Regions from separate parts of the Paenibacillus sp. CFBP 13594 genome, predicted to be linked through region 2. Evidence: a T-box and tRNA genes for the amino acid it is inferred to sense, from the RefSeq annotation. Region 2 holds a T-box; the other regions hold tRNA genes.
The links. A T-box is a leader RNA that pairs with one kind of tRNA and senses whether it is charged. The one in region 2 lies ahead of leuS (leucine--tRNA ligase), so its partner is inferred to be a tRNA-Leu.

Region 1: it encodes a tRNA-Leu, which carries the amino acid that the T-box ahead of leuS (leucine--tRNA ligase) is inferred to sense. The anticodon was not compared.
Region 3: it encodes a tRNA-Leu, which carries the amino acid that the T-box ahead of leuS (leucine--tRNA ligase) is inferred to sense. The anticodon was not compared.
Region 4: it encodes a tRNA-Leu, which carries the amino acid that the T-box ahead of leuS (leucine--tRNA ligase) is inferred to sense. The anticodon was not compared.

Annotation. Positions count from the first base shown of each region.
Region 1 is NZ_JACYVQ010000003.1:627,075-631,784, reverse strand. It holds gene IFU39_RS13630 (glutathione peroxidase) at 371-850, shown strand; tRNA gene IFU39_RS13625 (tRNA-Leu) at 999-1,081, opposite strand; gene IFU39_RS13620 (urease accessory protein UreF) at 1,527-2,228, shown strand; gene IFU39_RS13615 (hypothetical protein) at 2,495-2,698, shown strand; gene IFU39_RS13610 (hypothetical protein) at 2,726-3,361, shown strand; gene urtE (urea ABC transporter ATP-binding subunit UrtE) at 3,392-4,087, opposite strand; gene urtD (urea ABC transporter ATP-binding protein UrtD) at 4,065-4,710, opposite strand, start outside.
Region 2 is NZ_JACYVQ010000004.1:545,845-550,554, reverse strand. It holds gene comER (late competence protein ComER) at 71-916, shown strand; gene leuS (leucine--tRNA ligase) at 897-3,341, opposite strand; T-box leader at 3,420-3,689, opposite strand; gene IFU39_RS16060 (phosphotransferase family protein) at 3,801-4,710, opposite strand, start outside.
Region 3 is NZ_JACYVQ010000005.1:391,783-396,492, reverse strand. It holds gene IFU39_RS18430 (sensor histidine kinase) at 1-188, shown strand, start outside; gene IFU39_RS18425 (NucA/NucB deoxyribonuclease domain-containing protein) at 297-779, shown strand; gene IFU39_RS18420 (hypothetical protein) at 979-1,203, opposite strand; gene IFU39_RS18415 (general stress protein) at 1,411-1,860, shown strand; tRNA gene IFU39_RS18410 (tRNA-Leu) at 2,096-2,181, shown strand; gene IFU39_RS18405 (insulinase family protein) at 2,645-4,710, shown strand, end outside.
Region 4 is NZ_JACYVQ010000002.1:610,618-615,327, reverse strand. It holds gene pelA (pectate lyase) at 1-821, shown strand, start outside; tRNA gene IFU39_RS10150 (tRNA-Leu) at 995-1,078, shown strand; gene IFU39_RS10145 (carbohydrate-binding protein) at 1,217-2,911, opposite strand; gene IFU39_RS10140 (divergent polysaccharide deacetylase family protein) at 3,366-4,160, shown strand; gene IFU39_RS10135 (N-acetylmuramoyl-L-alanine amidase family protein) at 4,135-4,710, opposite strand, start outside.

The DNA of each region.
Region 1 (4,710 bases), on a different contig from region 2:
GTTCGTATATCTTAAGGTAAGATCGAGCGATATTATCGTTTGTTTCGTTTTTCAAGTACAATTTAGTTTAAATTGAAATTACGTTATGAATCATACACCCCCGCCATGACGGTGTAAAGTCCTTACAGATCACCAAATCGGCAGATTTTTGCCAATACTCGTTTATAATAACGCTTACAATAAGGTTATACTCTATCCACCTCTTCAAGGCTATCTAATTCTCACTCTGACGAAAATCACTTCGCAATTCATTCACGTATTCTGCACAACTTGCCTGTTTTGATGCTATTAACACCACATTAGTTTTGCAATATTTAATTGTAGCCAATATAATAGAAGATATAAGAGTAAATAAATGGAGGCGATTTAGATGACAGTCTACGATTACAAAGTGAATACCCTTCGCGGTCAAGAAGTTGAAATGTCCGACTACCGTGACAAAGTGCTCCTGATTGTGAATACGGCAAGCTCATGCGGCCTTACTCCTCAATTCAAAGGTCTGCAAGAACTGCAAGACAAGTTTCAAGATGCTCCATTTGAAGTTCTTGGTTTCCCAAGCAACCAGTTTGCACAGGAAAAAGGATCTTCCGACGATATTGCCGAGTTCTGTCAGATGAATTATGGCGTAAGCTTCCCAATGTTTGAGAAAATTGATGTGAACGGCTCAAGCGCTCACCCTCTTTTCCAACACCTTAGCACAGAAGCTCCTGGCCTGCTCGGCTCCAAAGCAATCAAATGGAACTTCACCAAATTCCTTGTGGATCAGAACGGACAGGTACTGAAACGTTATGCTCCCAAAACAACACCGGACAAGATTGAAGAAGATATCAAGAACTTACTTCAAAAATAATACACAGGCCACCCGTAGCCGTAAGGTAGAGCACCATTGCCCCGGTAATGGATGGCTTTTTTTCTCAACCCAGATGTCATACTGTTCGAAAAAGACAAAAAAAGAAGCTTTCCAATAACGGAAAGCTTCTTCTTCATCGTTCATATGATGCGGTCGAGAGGACTCGAACCTCCACGGGCATACGCCCACTACCCCCTCAAGATAGCGTGTCTGCCATTCCACCACGACCGCATGTCGTAAATAATCGGCAACAGAATTGATTATACCGGGTTCAGAACTAAAAGTAAAGTATTTTTTAATACTACTTTTTCAGCTAGGCATTTTCATCAAAAATCGCATAATCTCGTCATCTTTACCCATGAACTGCATATTATTAGATTTGATCTCCTCTTTTTCGGTAAGAGCCGATCTTGTTGATTCATTTATATATAGTCCTTCCTTCTATAATAGTTCTCCCTGCACTCCACCACATAAATAACACATTAAGTTATATAAAATAACACAAATATTAAATTTAAGATTTAATCCATTAAATTTCACGGATACCATTGACAAAAAGCGGACATTTATGGGAAGATAACTATCATATAATTCGGATTTATAAACATAAAGCAAACAAAAAGGATTATAAATGTCACTATAAGTGACATTTAACGAACACAGGAGGCGAATGATTGTGAACCGTGGGAATAAGCTGCTCGATTATGTCAACCTGCTTGATTCCTCTATTCAGGTTGGAGGGTTCACCCATTCCTTCGGCATGGATATCCATATCAGGGAGGGTACCATTCGTAATGCTGAAGATCTCGAATCATTCATGCGTTGTCAGTTGCATCCCAGCATCGTTCGTCTTGAAGGTATGGCCATCAAAGGCATCTATACCGCAGCAGATCACAAGGATACATGGCGGATAGCTCTAATCGACAAGCTCGTCCATGTTCAGCGAACCCCTGGAGATCTCAGAGAACAAGCTGCCGCCATGGGTAAACGATTGATCAGACTTGCACGTGCTCTGCACCCCTGGATTGAATTCAGCCAGCTCGAACAGATCTTTGCCAAATACGATTCGGTTGGCTGCCTCTCCACTGTTCACGCCTGGATTAACCACCACCTCGACATCCCGGTCGAGGAGGCGGTCCTTGGTTACCTGCATTCAGCCATGAATGCCTGCATAACCGAAGCCTCCAAAGTCATTCCCCTGAACAACGATACAACCAAGGATCTGATGGTCCGCCTGGCCACAGATCTGGAGAATGAATGGAAGACCGTCAGCGCCTCGGCTGCGGATGGACTGGCACAGCCAACCTCGATGTCCATGAAATCGTTTTTCCCCAGTTTCCATATGCTTGGAGCTGGACTTCATGCCTACAGGGCCTAATCCTCTTCCTCCTCATACCTGCTCCCCTTCATTCAGACAAACTAAAAAACACGCGGCAACCTCCTTGCCGACGTGTTTTTTGTCATTTTATTTGTTTTATTTACGTATTTACGCCATTTATCATCACAAAATACACTTTTTTCCGTCTTTTTTAATTGTTAGATGACGAATTTACGTATATAATGAAACATACAGCTCGCATTTCTATATATTCTACATGATGAAAGGGCGGCTGAATACTACATTCTAACCAGGGGTGAACCCTTTTGAACAAGAAAAAACCAGTTACTCCGTTCGGATGGGCCATCAAACGACGGCTAACCGAACTTCAAGTGGACCAGAAGACCTTTTGTGAACAGCATGGCATCCCACCCTATCGTTTATCCAATCTTATTCACGGCACACGCAAAGCAACCCGATTCAGGCACCTGGTCGCTGATATTTTGGATATTCCAGATGAACTGAGATAAGATTTCTGCCAAAGGAGGGTCTCATCCATGAGACATGTTACATCCGATCTGGAGAGGCTGTCGTTCCAGTCCATACGTCACCAGCTCATCATCGTTGATGACAATTGGATTATCCAAAGTTGTAACCGTGCCTGGCAACAGGGACTTGGTCAATGCTCACCAAACCCGGATATACACAGTAGTTATAGACATTACCTGCATCTGACGGAAGCCTGGGCAAAACGGGGCAAGAACGCTAACATGGCACTTGTCGCACAGAATTTGAAAGAACGCGGAATACCCTTTAATCGAAATCATACATATGACATCTGCGTATATACTGTATACAATGAAAAGAGGTGGTTTCGTGTAGAACTCACCCCTCTATCTTATGCAAATTCAATTCTGGATACCGATCTCGCTTTGATTGCACACATGGATATTACCGAACAGAGAAAGACAGAACACCAATTGAAGAAGGCATTGTCTGAAGTGCGCACATTGCGCGGACTGCTGCCTATTTGCGCCGTCTGCAAACAAATCAAGGACGAAGAGGAACACTGGAACTCCGTTGAGAGTTATCTGGAGAAGCATACCCACGCCGAATTCACCCATGACATCTGTCCGGAATGCATCCGGCGGTTATATCCCAAATACTCGAATATCCTGGACAAGCGTTCCTGAAACCTTTCTCCACTCGCCGACTAACTACAACTATACGGAGAGATGATGTTCAAACTGCGACATATCCAGTTCTTGCGGTGTCCCGTGCAAGGTTATCGTTCCTTTGTCCATGATATAGATGTAATCTGCGGCACTTCGTACAAAATCGATACTCTGCTCTACCAGCAGAACAGAGAGGTTCCCCTTTGCCTTGAGCTGCAAAATAACCTGCCGAATGTCCTCCACGATAGAAGGCTGGATGCCTTCTGTCGGCTCATCAAGTAGCAACAACCCCGGACGCGAAGCCAATGCCCGGGCGAATGCCAACTGTTGCTGCTGTCCACCACTCAGATCCCCGCCCTGCCGTCCATACATCGTCGCAAGCACTGGAAACATCGCCAGTACATCCTCCGGGAACGTTTTTACTCCCGGCGCACTTGTCTCCAGACCGAGCAATAAGTTTTCTTTCACCGTAAGCTGCGGGAAAATTTCCCGCCCCTGCGGTACATAACCGATCCCTGCCCTTGCCCGCTTGGCTGTGTCCAAAGTGGATAACTCCTGATTTTGCCACTGAATACTGCCCTTGCGTGTTTTGAGCAACCCCATTAATGTTTTCATCAACGTTGTTTTCCCTACACCGTTACGGCCCATCAGACACACCACCTGTCCAGGCTGTACATCCAGGTTCACACCACGAAGCACATTGCTTTCCCCGTAGCCGGATTCAATTCGTTGCAGCGACAACATGGTCATCCCTCCTTTTGCCCAGATACACTTCGGCCACTTTCGGATCTGCCTGTACCTCCGCCATCGTACCTTCCTTCAGCAGTTTCCCTTCATGCATCACCGTTACCTTGGCTGCGAACTCTCGCACAAACTCCATATCATGCTCCACCACCACAACCGAGCGTTCACGCGCAATCTCTTGCAGAAGTCGCCCGGTCTTGTGCGTTTCTTCATCCGTCATGCCTGCGGCTGGTTCGTCCAGCAACAACACACGTGGCTCCTGGAGAAGCAGCATGCCGATCTCCAGCCACTGCTTCTCCCCATGTGATAACGCTCCTGCACGAGCATCAACGCGATCTTGCAGACCAATCTGGAGGGTAACATGCTCCATGGCAGCACTCATTTTCCCATATCGACGAATACCGATGGCTTGCAAAGGGGAACGGCGAGTCTCCGCCGCCAGCGTCAGATTCTCCTGCACCGTCAGACCTGCAAAGATCGATGGCGCCTGGAATTTGCGTCCCACACCTTTGCGAACAATCTGGTGCTCCTTCAGTCGTGTTAATTCCGTGCCATCCGCCATCTTCACCGAGCCGGACATGGGTTTTGTTTTGCCGCATATCACATCCAGCATCGTTGTTTTC
Region 2 (4,710 bases):
GGTCCTCACGCATAGAATAGAGGGAATGAACTGCGCCAGTACCGTAAAGCATGAAAGGAGGCCTGAAACAATGAAGGTTGGATTTATCGGAACCGGCAGCATGGGCAGCCTGCTAATCTATGCCCTGATCCAATCGGGTGCACTTGAGCCCCGGCAGATCGCCGCCAGCAATCGAACCCCGTCCAAAGTACGTCAGTTATCCCTCCGTTACCCCGGTCTGCATGAATCCCAGAGCAATCGGGAAACGGTGATCCGAAGCAACATCATCTTCCTGTGCGTGAAGCCGCTTGAATTCAAACATGTTATTGACGACATCCTGCCTGTCGTGAATCCCAATCATATAATTGTCTCGATCACCAGTCCCGTGCAGCTGCGACATCTGGAATCTTCACTTCCTTGCAAAGTCTCCAAGGTAATTCCCAGTGTCACACACCAAGTCGGCAGTGGAGCGTCACTCTGCATACACGGCGAACGAATGACCAGTGAAGACCGCGCTGTGTTAGAAAGTCTGCTTAGTCATATAGGCAGGCCGTACCAGGTGGATGAAGCCTGTACACGAATTACATCCGACTTCTCCAGCTGCGGACCTGCATTCATATCGTTCTTTTTGGAACAGTGGATCGAAAGTGCCGTGAAGCTGACAGGCATCAAAAGGGCAGATGCCTGCGCTCTGGCTGGCGAAATGCTCCTGGGAACAGGCAAGCTGCTCACCGAAGGAGGATACACCCCGCAAGAGCTTCAGGCTCGTGTCGCTGTACCTGGCGGTATTACCGCTCAGGCACTTGCACTGCTGAAGGTAAGTCTCGACGGTGTTTTCGACAGCCTGATCCACACGACACATGACAAATATGATGAAGATTTGTTAAAGCTGGATGAACTATTCCGAGCCGGTGAGATTAACCGGCAACAATATTAACGAGTTTGCCTGGAACGGCAATGACCTTGCGAATGGTCTTGCCTTCCAGTGCCTGCTTAACAGGTGCCAGCTCCATCGTGAAGTCCTGCATACCCTGTGCATCCAGATCCTTCGCGATTGTAGCACGAGTTACGATTTTACCGTTTACCTGAACAACGATTTCTACTTCCGCATCCACTGTCATGGACTCATCATATTCAGGCCAAGCCACGTAAGAGATTCCACCTTCATGACCCAAACGGCTCCACAGTTCCTCTGCCATATGCGGTGCCAGTGGTGACAACAGCTGCACAAATTTCTCCATCGCTTCACGAGGCAGTGTGTCCGCTTTGTATGCATCGTTGATGAAAATCATCAGCTGGCTGATGGATGTGTTGAAGCGCAGATGTTCCAGATCTTCCGTAACTTTTTTAATCGTTTTGTGAGCAGTCCGTTTGAACTCATCCGTTCCACCGTCCACCGTAATCTTGTCATTGATGGCTCCTGTGTCTTCGTTAATGAAGAGACGCCATACACGTGACAGGAAGCGGTGCATGCCTTCAACCCCGTTTGCATTCCACGGTTTTGTCGCTTCCAATGGTCCCATGAACATCTCGTACAGACGCAATGTATCTGCACCGAATTCATTCACGATTTCATCCGGGTTAATGACATTACCACGGGATTTACTCATTTTCTCATTATTGGTACCCAGGATCATACCTTGGTTCACCAGTTTGTGGAAAGGTTCTTTGGTCTCCACAACACCCAGATCATACAGTACTTTGTGCCAGAAACGAGCGTACAGCAAGTGAAGCACCGCGTGCTCTGCTCCGCCAATGTACAGATCAACTGGCAGCCACTGCTGCTGTTTCTCCTTGGAGATCAGTTCCTTGTCATTGTGCGGATCGATAAAGCGCAGGTAATACCAGCAGCTACCCGCCCATTGCGGCATGGTGTTGGTCTCGCGACGTGCCTTCATTCCCGTTTCCGGATCTACCGTATTCACCCACTCCGTAACATTCGCCAGTGGTGATTCTCCTGTACCCGAAGGTTTGATCTGGTCGATATCAGGCAGCAGCAGTGGAAGTTGATCCTCCGGTACGGTCTTCATCGTTCCGTCTTCCAGATGCAGAATCGGGATTGGCTCACCCCAGTAACGCTGACGGCTGAACAGCCAATCACGCAGACGATAGGTTACTTTCCCTTGTCCTTTACCGTTCTCTTCCAACCAAGCAATCATCTTGGCAACCGCTTCTTCATTATTCAGTCCGTTCAAGAAATCGGAATTCACATGCGCGCCATCACCGGAATAAGCCTCTTGTGTAACATCTCCACCTTGAATAACTTCGATGATATCCAGACCAAACTGCTTCGCAAATTCCCAGTCACGTGCATCATGACCCGGAACAGCCATAACCGCACCTGTACCGTAACCTGCAAGAACGTAATCAGCAATCCAGATCGGCAGTTTTGCACCATTAACGGGATTGATTGCATAAGCGCCAGTGAAAACACCTGTTTTGTCTTTCGCCAAATCTGTACGTTCCAGATCACTTTTACGAGAAGCCTGCTCCTGATAAGCCTGAATCGCTTCACGTTGGTCATTGGTTGTAATTGCTTCTACCAGTTCATGTTCAGGAGCAAGTACTGCAAAGCTCGCACCGAACAATGTGTCCGCACGGGTAGTGAACACCTTGATGACTTCCTCGCGACCCTCAATGGCAAATACAACTTCCGCACCTGTCGATTTACCGATCCAGTTGCGCTGCATATCCTTGATGCTTTCAGACCAATCCAGCTCTTCCAGGTCTTCCAGCAGACGCTCTGCATACTCGGTAATTCTCAGAACCCATTGACGCATCGGTTTGCGTACAACCGGATGTCCACCACGTTCACTCTTGCCATCAATAACTTCTTCATTAGCAAGTACCGTTCCAAGGGCTTCACACCAGTTAACTGCAACTTCATCCACATAAGCCAGGCCTTTATTGTACAGCTGGATAAAGATCCATTGTGTCCATTTATAATATTCAGGGTCCGTTGTGCTGATCTCACGATCCCAGTCATAGGAGAAACCAAGCGATTTGATCTGGCGACGGAAATTGTCAATATTACGGAATGTAATATCTCGTGGATGTTCACCTGTATCCAGTGCATGCTGCTCAGCAGGCAGACCGAAAGCGTCCCAACCCATTGGGTGCAATACATTGTAACCGCGCATACGTTTGTAACGGGAAACGATATCCGTTGCCGTATATCCTTCCGGGTGGCCTACGTGCAGACCTGAACCGGATGGATAAGGGAACATATCCAGTGCATAAAATTTCGGTTTAGCAGGGTCCTCACCCGTTTTAAACGTTTTATTTGCATCCCAGTATTGCTGCCAACTTTTTTCCATAACTTGTGGCTGATAGCCGTGTTTCGGCTGGTTATTCTCACTCATCTATTGTTCCTCCTTCAGGTTATTCGCTTTAGCTTTAATTGCAACAAAAAAACCTCAGCATCCCGTAGCGTTTGCAGCGCTAGGGACGAGAGGTTGAATTCCCGTGGTACCACCCTAGTTAGCGGACGAACGTGCTTCGTCATCCACTCCCTTTGGACCTGTAACGGCGGTTAACCGATGCGGATTTCCATTCCTGAACCCAAGCTTTATACAAGCAGGTTAAACAGAATGGTGTAATCACCGCATTTCTCCAAGGCGAGTTCGCAAATCACTGTCAACCGGCTTGCACCAACCGCCGGCTCTCTGTTATGTACAGGAATTACTACTGATCCTTATCATCGAAATATGTATACAATATCGGGACCATTATATAAAAAAGCAAGCCCAAAGTCAATATTACACGTTATAATCGCCATCTTGAAGTCTACGGTTCGTACCGTTCATAACGCTGGTTGCTGTTCAGGATGACCGAAAACGCTCAATGCCTTCCTCCAGATTATGAATGGTCCAATTCACATGTTCCTGATTATCATATTGACGATAAGCGCACTCAATGCGTAGCACCAGATCAAAGTACAAGTCATAGAGGCTTCTTCTTTTCAGCTCACTTTCAGTCGTAATCGCATGCCCATACCCTTTCACAAAACCAGGCGTATAGTTAAAATGACTGAAATAATGCTCCATCAGAGGATCTGCCCATAGTGAACGTTCAAAATCAATAATCGCTGTGATACGACCTTTGTCTACTAAAACATTGCCATCCCACAGATCCCAACTCACAAGCACAGGTTCTTTGACATCATCCAGCACATTTGATTTTTCTTCAATCAAGCGTCTCAATTCAGGGTAATCGATCGAAAATGTAATTCCGGCTTCTTCACCATCGGTAAGAATGTCATCCATCAAATTCATAAATGCTTCTTTCCATGTGGAATAACGCTGTTTTTGCTCCGAGAAATATCCAAACTTCTCACCCTTGATTTCATTAATTCGACGATTGTACCGACCGAGTTGTTGTTCAATGGTCTCCTGCTCTTCCCCAGAATACTGATCCTTGACCTGATTATAGGGTGTTCCAGACATGTACTCCATGATAAAATAACGCGCTGAAGCCATCGTTAACGAATCATCATAAGCCAGCACTTGGGGTACGGGAACATCCTGTAGCTCCGTAATGAGGCGTAGTGCCTCAACCTCGGCAATCATGAGATCCTGCTCACAGCGCATCAGATTTGTCGAAGCCGATGGAGCAATTTTGAGTACCACCCGCTGTGCGTCACTCAGTGTAATGAGATATGCATGATTGGCCCAGCCATCCACCATTTCCTTGTAGTCCTGTATACCTGCAGAGAAATGCTGCTCTATTATG
Region 3 (4,710 bases), on a different contig from region 2:
CATTTACTCAGACCGACATCTCCCATGCGCGCCGATTTGGCGGAAGCGGTCTTGGTCTGACCATCTGCAAAGAACTGTTGGAACTGATGAATGGTCAGATTTCGGTGGAGAGTACAGAAGGGAAAGGCACACAGTTTGAGGTGACACTGCCCTTGCTGCGCCAGCTGGCCATTCCCAATGTAGGATAATCAAACAAGCAGGACAGCCGGCTGGCCTCGGCTGTTTTTTTATTTGTTTTATTGTTTTACGAACGGACGTTCTGTTATAATGCTAATGTTGAATGGGGGAGACACAGCATGAGTAAGAGACGCACAGGACGAAAACGAAAAGGTAAACAAGGCTTCAAAAAGCAGGTACTGACACTGGTAGCGATGCTGCTGGTAGCCCTCTACGCCTGGGCAGGGGGAGAATGGCCGGAGGAGATACCTAATCCATTCGGAGGGGCTAATAAGAGTGTGGACCACACCATTACGTTCCCTTCAGAGCGTTATCCCGAAACAGCCAAACATATTAAAGCTGCTATCAAGGCAGGGCATTCGGATGTATGCACCATTGATCGTAATGGAGCGGAAGGCAATCGGGATTTATCCCTTAAAGGTGTTCCGGTCAAAAAAGGTAAGGATCGTGACGAGTGGCCTATGGCGATGTGTGCTGAAGGAGGAACAGGTGCAGATATCCAGTACATTACCCCGAAAGATAATCGTGGTGCAGGTTCATGGGTAGGGAATCAGTTAAGTACATATCCGGATGGAACACGAGTGAAGTTTGTAGTGAAGTAACAACAGGATATGGTTGGGCAGAAATAAGGATTGTAGGGTCTTTGTTGTGAGGTCAATAGCAGCATGGTACAGGATAAGTAGAAGAGAAAAACCAGACGTGCATGCGTCTGGTTTTTTTTGTGTAAAGTGCTGGCATAAATAGATCTAGTTAAGGTATTTTTTCTATAAGGGAACTGAGTTTCTAGGATTACAGATCCGACTATACGAGTTGCATTCCGCTTAAATGATGAGACCGGATGCTTAACAGACGCGTAACATGTTCAACCTCATCAAACGGTATCCACAGACTTCCGTGAACGGTACGTAAGGAGAGAATGGATGTATCAGCGGTACGCTCGGGAAATCCGGTTACCGTCTGACCGCTTGTATTACGAACCATGATCTGTTGTTTACGCCGGATGGCAATTTCTACCTCTTTTTTCATAAGTCATTGCTCCTGATTATGAGATGTTAAATCCATATGTCAATGTTTTCAATGGTTAATTTGTCTTCTTTATCTAGTCTATCAGAACTAGGTATAGATTTCCAGAAGAGAAATCAACAATCTTCTAGGTGATTTGTCTTAGCTGTGGATGATCCGTTTTTGAATGGGGATTACGGGGTTATATTAGGGTAAAAGGAGGGGAACGGAATGACACAATTGATTATTGGGCTGGCCCGTACCGAGAACGAGGCTATAATTATGCTGAATAAGGTGAAAGAGGAAGGCATCAAGGATAAATATTTGGGAGCAGTGGCGAAGGAGCAGCTTAATCTGGAGCTGGTGAGCGAAAAGACGGGGCTGCCCAAACCATTAAAAGGTGCAGGAACTGACGGTGCTTTTGGAGCTCTGAAAGGCATATTGGCTGGTCTGGGGAAGCGGATGGATCAGACGATGTCGATCGGAAATGCAGTACGTAGGCTCGCTGGTAATGAGATTGGGAGTGAGACTGATGATTTGGTGCTTACACTGACTGAAGCGGGGATCTCGGAGGAGGATGCGCGGTATTACGAAGATTGGCTATTAAAGGACCATATCTTGGTTATCGTGGAGTGTAGTGAGGAAGAAGCGGCTCGTGTTCGACCTATTTTACTTTTTTAGTTTAATTTAAGGCTGATTTTAGGTTTCTTTAATGTTGGGGAGGTATTCTTATCTTACACCTCCCTTAATATAGATTGGTTTACCGGAAGTCCGGGACCGCAACTCGGACTTTCTAGGCACTGTGAGCTGACGCTTGCAGTGCCTGTTTCATTTTTTATTATTTTTAATAAAAGGTGTTGCAAAGTTAATTATTTCATGGTAAGATATTTCTTGTCGCCAAGAAATACATAATCCTGCCGGGGTGGCGGAATTGGCAGACGCACAGGACTTAAAATCCTGCGGTAGGTGACTACCGTACCGGTTCGATCCCGGTCCTCGGCATCTTAAAGAAAAGATCGTATGACGCTTGTTAACCAAGCTGCATGCGATCTTTTTTTGTGTTACTTACTATCTATATGATGTCATAGCTGACCACTTTACCATGCAGTTCATAAACCTAAACCCTACATAATACATATCAGAAGGTACATTTGCCTCACTTTTATGAAGAGACGGAACAATGGTGTATACTATCCGTAGGCATATATTACCTTTACCTTGCTGAACGATATAAGTTCAAACATACATTTACATGATAACGGAGGGGACAGAAAAAACCTGAAGAAGCGAAGCGTGCGCCTTTATCCCCGGATTTTCCCTTTCAAAAGGGAATCAAAAAAATCTGGGGATAACAGCGATCGGAAGGTTGTTCTGTCATCGGAGTGCCCGTGTAAATAACCATATGTGAACTTATGTAGAGTCACAAAACCAATAAAACAATCTTATGGACGGAGGACTCAAGTTTATGTTGAAACAGCTTAAGCCATACAAGGTGTTACAGGAGCGCAGAATTGAAGAACTGAAATCGGATGCGTATCTATTGGAGCACCAGAAATCCGGAGCCAAAATCGTACTTTTGTCCAATCAGGACGACAACAAAGTATTCAGTATCGGTTTCCGAACACCTCCGGAAGATGACACAGGGGTAGCCCATATCCTCGAACATTCCGTGCTCTGTGGGTCCAAGAAATTTCCGGCCAAGGATTCTTTTGTTGAGTTGCTGAAAGGTTCATTGAATACATTCCTTAACGCCATGACGTATCCGGATAAGACGATCTACCCGATCGCGAGTCGTAATGATCATGACTTCCATAACCTGATGGATATTTACCTGGATGCGGTATTAAATACGAATATTTATGAGAATGAAAAGATATTTTTGCAAGAGGGCTGGAACTACAACCTGGCCTCGGCCGATGATGAGTTAACCTACAACGGAGTTGTATATAACGAGATGAAAGGTGCCTTTTCTTCACCGGAACGAATGGTGCGCAGAGAAGTACTAAACTCCCTTTTCCCGGATACCACATACTCCTCCGAGTCTGGCGGATTCCCGGAAGCTATTCTGGATCTGACATATCAGGGGTTGCTGGATTTCCACACGAGATACTATCATCCTTCCAACAGTTACATCTATCTCTACGGAGATATGGATATGGAAGAGAAGCTGCAATGGCTAGATGAGAACTACCTGAGTGCATATGATCGAATCGAGATTGATTCGGCCATTCAACTTCAACCTGCCTTTGCACAACGGGTAGACACAGTTAAGACTTACTCTGCGGGAAGTACGGAATCCGAAGTGGATAACAGCTTCTTGACCTATAATGCGGTGATTGGCACAAGTCTGGATAAGGAACTGAACATTTCGTTCCAGATTTTGTTATACGCCTTGCTGAACGCTCCGGGAGCGGTACTAAAGCAGGCGTTGTTGGATAAGGGCATTGCCAAGGACGTCTACGGTTCCTATGATGACAGCCTGTATCAACCTGTATTCACTGTGGGACTGAAGAAGAGCAATCTGGCGAGCAAAGAGGATTTCTTGGGAACGGTCCAAGAAGTGCTTGAGCGTGTGGTAAAAGAAGGATTTGATCCTAAAGCGCTGCTTGCTGGAATTAACTCGTATGAGTTCAATCACAGAGAAGCGGACTATGGCAGAATGCCGAAGGGTCTGATCTACGGATTCTCCTCCCTGCAAAGCTGGTTGTACGATGAAGAAGCACCTTTCACTCATTTGGAAGCCAATGACGTATTTGCTGAACTGCGGACAAAAATGAACGAAGGTTACTTTGAGCAGCTGATTGAGAAGTATTTACTGCAAAACACACATACTTCCTTCGTAGCCCTGACACCGGACAAAGGGTTGAATTCACGTAAAGAAGAAGCGCTGAAAGCACGGCTGAAAACCATTCAGGCCGGACTTAGCGAGGAAGAAGTTCAGACGCTGATTCAGAAAACGGAAGCACTCGCCGAATATCAGAATACACCTTCAACCAAAGAGCAGCAGCAGGTCATTCCGACGTTGTCGATTGAAGATATTGAACCAAAAGCCTCTACGTTGCATCAAACGGTGAACCAGGTCGATGGCACAACCATTCTCCACCATAACCTCTACACAAACGGGATTGGTTATCTGAGACTGCTGTTCGATATCAAAGAAGTGCCACGTCATCTCCTGCCGTATGCAGGATTGTTGAAAAATGTATTGGGTTACGTGGATACTCAAAACTATTCGTTCAATGAATTGTCCAATGAAATCCATATCCATTCAGGAGGTATTCATAGCGGGATTGGATCTTATGCTAACGCGCATAAGCACAATGAATTCAAAGCGACCTATGAGTTCAACGCAAAAGTGTTATATGACAAGCTTGGATTTGCCTTTGATATGATCAAAGAAATTGTGTTCACATCCCAATTCGATAATTCGAAGCGGTTATATGAGATCATCTCTCAGATGAAAGGTAATCTGCAACGTAATCTGATCAATAGCGGACACTCTGCGGGAATTGGTCGGTCATCGTCCAAACA
Region 4 (4,710 bases), on a different contig from region 2:
TTTTGAAGAACCAGCTCCCGGATGGAGGTTGGAGAAAAGATTATAAACAGACAAGTGGAGAGTGGGCGAAGTCCACGATAGACAACAAGGCTACATACTCAGAAATTAGAAGATTGGCGAAGGAATTTAAAAAGACGAATGATCCCCGATACTCCACAGCTGCAATCAAAGGGATTAACTTTTTGATCAACATGCAGTATTCAAACGGCGGATGGCCACAAGTTTACCAAAGCTCCGGATATCACAAGCATATCACTTACAATGATGATGCCATGATTAACGTAATGATCATGCTGGATGAAGTAGCAGCACGCAAAGGTGATTTCTCGTTTATAGACAGCACACTTGCTAACCGTAGTAAAAATTCAGTTGCCAAAGGTGTGGAGGCGATTTTGAATACACAGGTCGTTTCAGGTGGTAAGCTGACAGCTTGGGGACAACAACATGATTCCAGTTCCCTTAAACCAGCGAGCGCAAGAATCTACGAAGTGCCATCGCTGACAGCTGGAGAGAGTGTAACGATTGTTAAATTTCTGAAAACCAGATCTGCTAACGCTAAAATTACCGCATCCATTAAAGGAGCGGAGGCTTGGTTTAACAAGGTGAAAATTACGGGGTACAAATATGAAAGAGCTAATGGAGATAGTAAAATTATCGCTGATTCCAAAGCTGCACCAATTTGGGCACGCTTCTATGAGATAGGAACAGATAAACCAATCTTTATTGGTCGTGACGGGGTAGTTAAATACAAATTAAGTGATATTGATAAAGAAAGAAGAGGCGGGTATGCATGGTATGGCAACTGGCCTTCCAAGCTGTAAATTGTAGTATGCTTCCGTTTTAATGAACCAAACTCTTAGTAGTTAAAGGTAAAGCCTGAATCGACATGGACGTCTGGTTCGGGCTTTATTGTTATTATTTTCAGTGTTGACATGATAGATTCCACATGATATATTACTTCTTGTCGCCGATATTGATCACGGAGATACAATATGCGGTCGTGGCGGAATTGGCAGACGCGCACGGTTCAGGTCCGTGTGGGCTAACCCCCGTGGAGGTTCGAGTCCTCTCGACCGCATCTAATAAAAAGACTCCTTAAGCGTTAGCTTAAGGAGTCTTTTTTTGCATTTTTTGATATAACACTAGATTTAGTATCCAACAGGTTAGTGTTTAGCTGCACGTACAGCAAATGTCTTCCATCAGCCATACGGAACGTTTATTGTGCTGCGGTAACATTAACGCTGTCAATATTTGGTCCTTCCGATCCAGTGGTAACCACTTTCAATGTATTGGTCCCCGTGTTCATGGGGACCTGTATTGTTTTTTCAACCCAAGTGGACCAGCTTCCCGTTGCCGGAAAGGGGTCGTTGCTAATGACTTTGGTTCCGTTCACAAAAATGTCGAGGTTACGGGTTCCGCTTTCCAGCGCATAACGAAACTTTACGTTTTTAGTACCTGTAATTGTGTTATTAATACCGTTCCATTGAATGGCTGAACCAGTCATCGCATTGAAGTTAACATACCCGGAGCCAGTGTAACCAGGGTAGATCGTTTCAATGGTAGCATCCGTAAGAGTTGTTCCGGTCTCGGCTTCATAAGTAGTGCCGCTGCCTGTATTTCCGCCGTTATTCCCGCCAGTAATGTTGGCAACAAACGTTGTTACGCTCTGAGCCGGGAGCTGTGCCGAGAAGGCCCCATTGGATACGTTAAGCGAGGCCCCGCTTGCCAGGTTACGACTGCTGTCCGTAACCCAAGAAGACACCGTGGAGGCATTACCATTCTGCAGAACGAATTTTTGGCTTGTTGCCGAAGTTCCACGGTTAATTGCTACGACAACGACCTTGTTATCCCCTTTGTAGGCAGAAACAAATGTGTTTGTATCCGGATTTTTCGTTGCATCGACCCGCAGGTAGCCAGGACGTACAAATTTGGAGAAATGGGCCATATTATATCCGCGTTTGCTTATGGTACCGTCTTCTTTCATCGGACCATACTGTCTGCGGATGTACCACCACACATAGGCCTGGAAATCACCTTCCACCATGGCATTGTGCATGTGATAGGAAACGTCTAATGCTTCAGGCCAGCGGTCTGCTGAGTTGTTGTCACTGTTCGGAACATACACCTCAGTCATCCACAGTTCTTTGCCGGCTCCTTTTTGCTTAAAGAGAGGGTAGGCAAAATTGGAAATCTGGGTTCCATACGTATGTGCTCCCAGAATGTCCATGTTGGCAAGTGCCTGCGGATCATTCAGGATGGGGTCGGATATGTTCTTTAAGTACTGGAAGGATTCAGGCGCCATGACTTTGGTACCTTGAATGGACCCGGCATTTTCTTTCATGAAACGAAGAATTTCTTGTGGAGTCCACCAGGTCCAGTCATGAGCATAATCCGGTTCATTTTGCACAGAAATGGCATACAGATCTACGCCGTTATTTTTCATATAGGTTACAAAATCATTCAGATGTTGCGCATATGCGGCATATTTGTCGTATTTCAGACGTTTGGCATTGGTGTCCCCATTGCGGTTGAACGTTTCCACCATGCTGCTCGGAGGATTCCATGGGGAGGCAAATACGATAGCCCCCTTCTCAATAGCGCGTTTCGCTGTGGCAACTTCACGATACCAGTTATTGGAATCTGGATCAACGTAGATCCTGAGAATTGAGAAGCCTAACTGATTCTGGTCATTACCAAAAGCAGTTTCACGTTGAGCGGGAGTCAGATCACCAATCCAGGCAGGAAGGTTAATGCCCCCAAAGCCCTTGATCAGCTGTTTTTCCGAGGACAAATTAATGTTGGCATCGTTGGCTGCTGACACATTTGTCGGGGTTAACATCAAAGGCAGGGCTGTTAAACAGGCCAAAAGAACATTAATCGTCTTTTTTAGTTTGAATTTCACTACTTTCATCCTCCTCGATAGTGGTAAATGGTTACATAGAGAAACCGCGACCAGAAAAACAAACAAGAATAGCGGATTGTCTGGCATTTATTTTATGTAAACCCTTTCAAAACCTCCTTCCATAAATCATAGGAAAGAAATGCAGCACATAAGCTCTTTCATTTGTTGATTCTACTAAATAATTCCTAAACTGAAAACCTGACAAATTACAGTATTTTTTCTAATTAATCTCTATTTTCTAACTGTTCAATGACAGTTCTTGTCTGAATGCTAAGGAAGAAACGGGAATGATGGAGATCTTCACTTGAGATAGAGGTCTTCAAGGGCGGGGATATTATCATTAAGGAAGGCTTTGGCTTACATATTCCTCCCTTCATTATCAAACAATGAGATCACAGAAGTTACAGGGGAGGGAATCATGATGAAGGTACAGAGAAAGAATTATCGATTCATTGCAGGTATCATGGCATTATTGATTGTGTTTTACGCAGGCTTATCGGCAGGAGGGCCTACAGCGGCAGCTTCAGAGTCCCCATCGAATCATAAACGGTTAGCAATTATCATCGATGACGTCGGAAATGACATGAAGGGAACGGCAGAGATTCTTGCGATGCCAGTTAAACTAACGGTAGCGGTTATGCCCTTTTTGCCAACAACAAAGAAAGATGCGATAGCTGCACATGAAAAGGGGATGGATGTGATTGTGCATATGCCCATGGAACCCAAGAAAGGAAGACCTGAGTGGTTGGGCCCGGGTGCAATCACATCCAATCTGACAGATGAAGAAGTACGGGAACGTGTGGAGAAAGCGATTGATGATGTGCCCCACGCCATTGGCATGAACAATCACATGGGTTCTAAAATAACGTCCGACAAACGCATCATGTCCATTGTGCTCGATGTATGCAAGGAGCGGGGCCTGTTCTTTGTCGACAGCCGTACGAACTTTCGCTCCGTGGTGGGGGAACTGGCCATATCCAGAAATATGCCACCTGTAGGTAATGACATTTTCCTGGATGATCAAAACTCCAAGCAACACATTCGCAAGCAACTGGACCTGGCTGCTCAGCGTGCGATCGATAAGGATACCTGTGTTGTCATTGGTCATGTCGGTCATTCAGGGATGAACACATCCGCAGTAATTCGTGAATCCGTCTCCCGTCTGCAAAATCAGGTTCAATTTGTTGGAATCGGTGATCTGGTTCGAGATGTGTGGCAATGGCAATCTGCTCCTACACTACCGACAGATAATAAATAATTCCATTGGCAATGGACTGGGCGATTCGTTTTTGCTCAGCGGGGTCACTCATTCTGGCTCGATCTGCCGCATTGCTCAAAAATCCGGTTTCGACGATGACGGCAGGTTGCTTCACGTAATTCAATATATAAAAGGGCTTGCCCCATACGACCCCGTGCTCCGTTCCGTACAACTTGTTCATGGCATCCTGAATGGATTGGGCCAGCAAATAACTCCTGCCTTCTTTCTGGTGCAGTACCACCGGGCCGTGTGCTGTCGATCGGGGACTCCAGTTCGCATGAATGCTGACCACGATATCTGTACTTACTTCTTCGCTAAGGCTTTTACGTTGGGCAAGATCTCTGGTATGACGGGAGCGGCTGTTCAGCCAGCGGTTCTCATCACTAAGTGCATAATCACCCAGTCGATTGATGATAACGGCATAACCTTTGCTGCGAAGCAGGAGATAGACCTTTTGGCTAATAGCCAGATTGATATCTTTTTCCAGCACACCTTGGGCTGACGTACCACCGTCAATACCGCCATGGCCTACATCAAGCAGGATAACGGG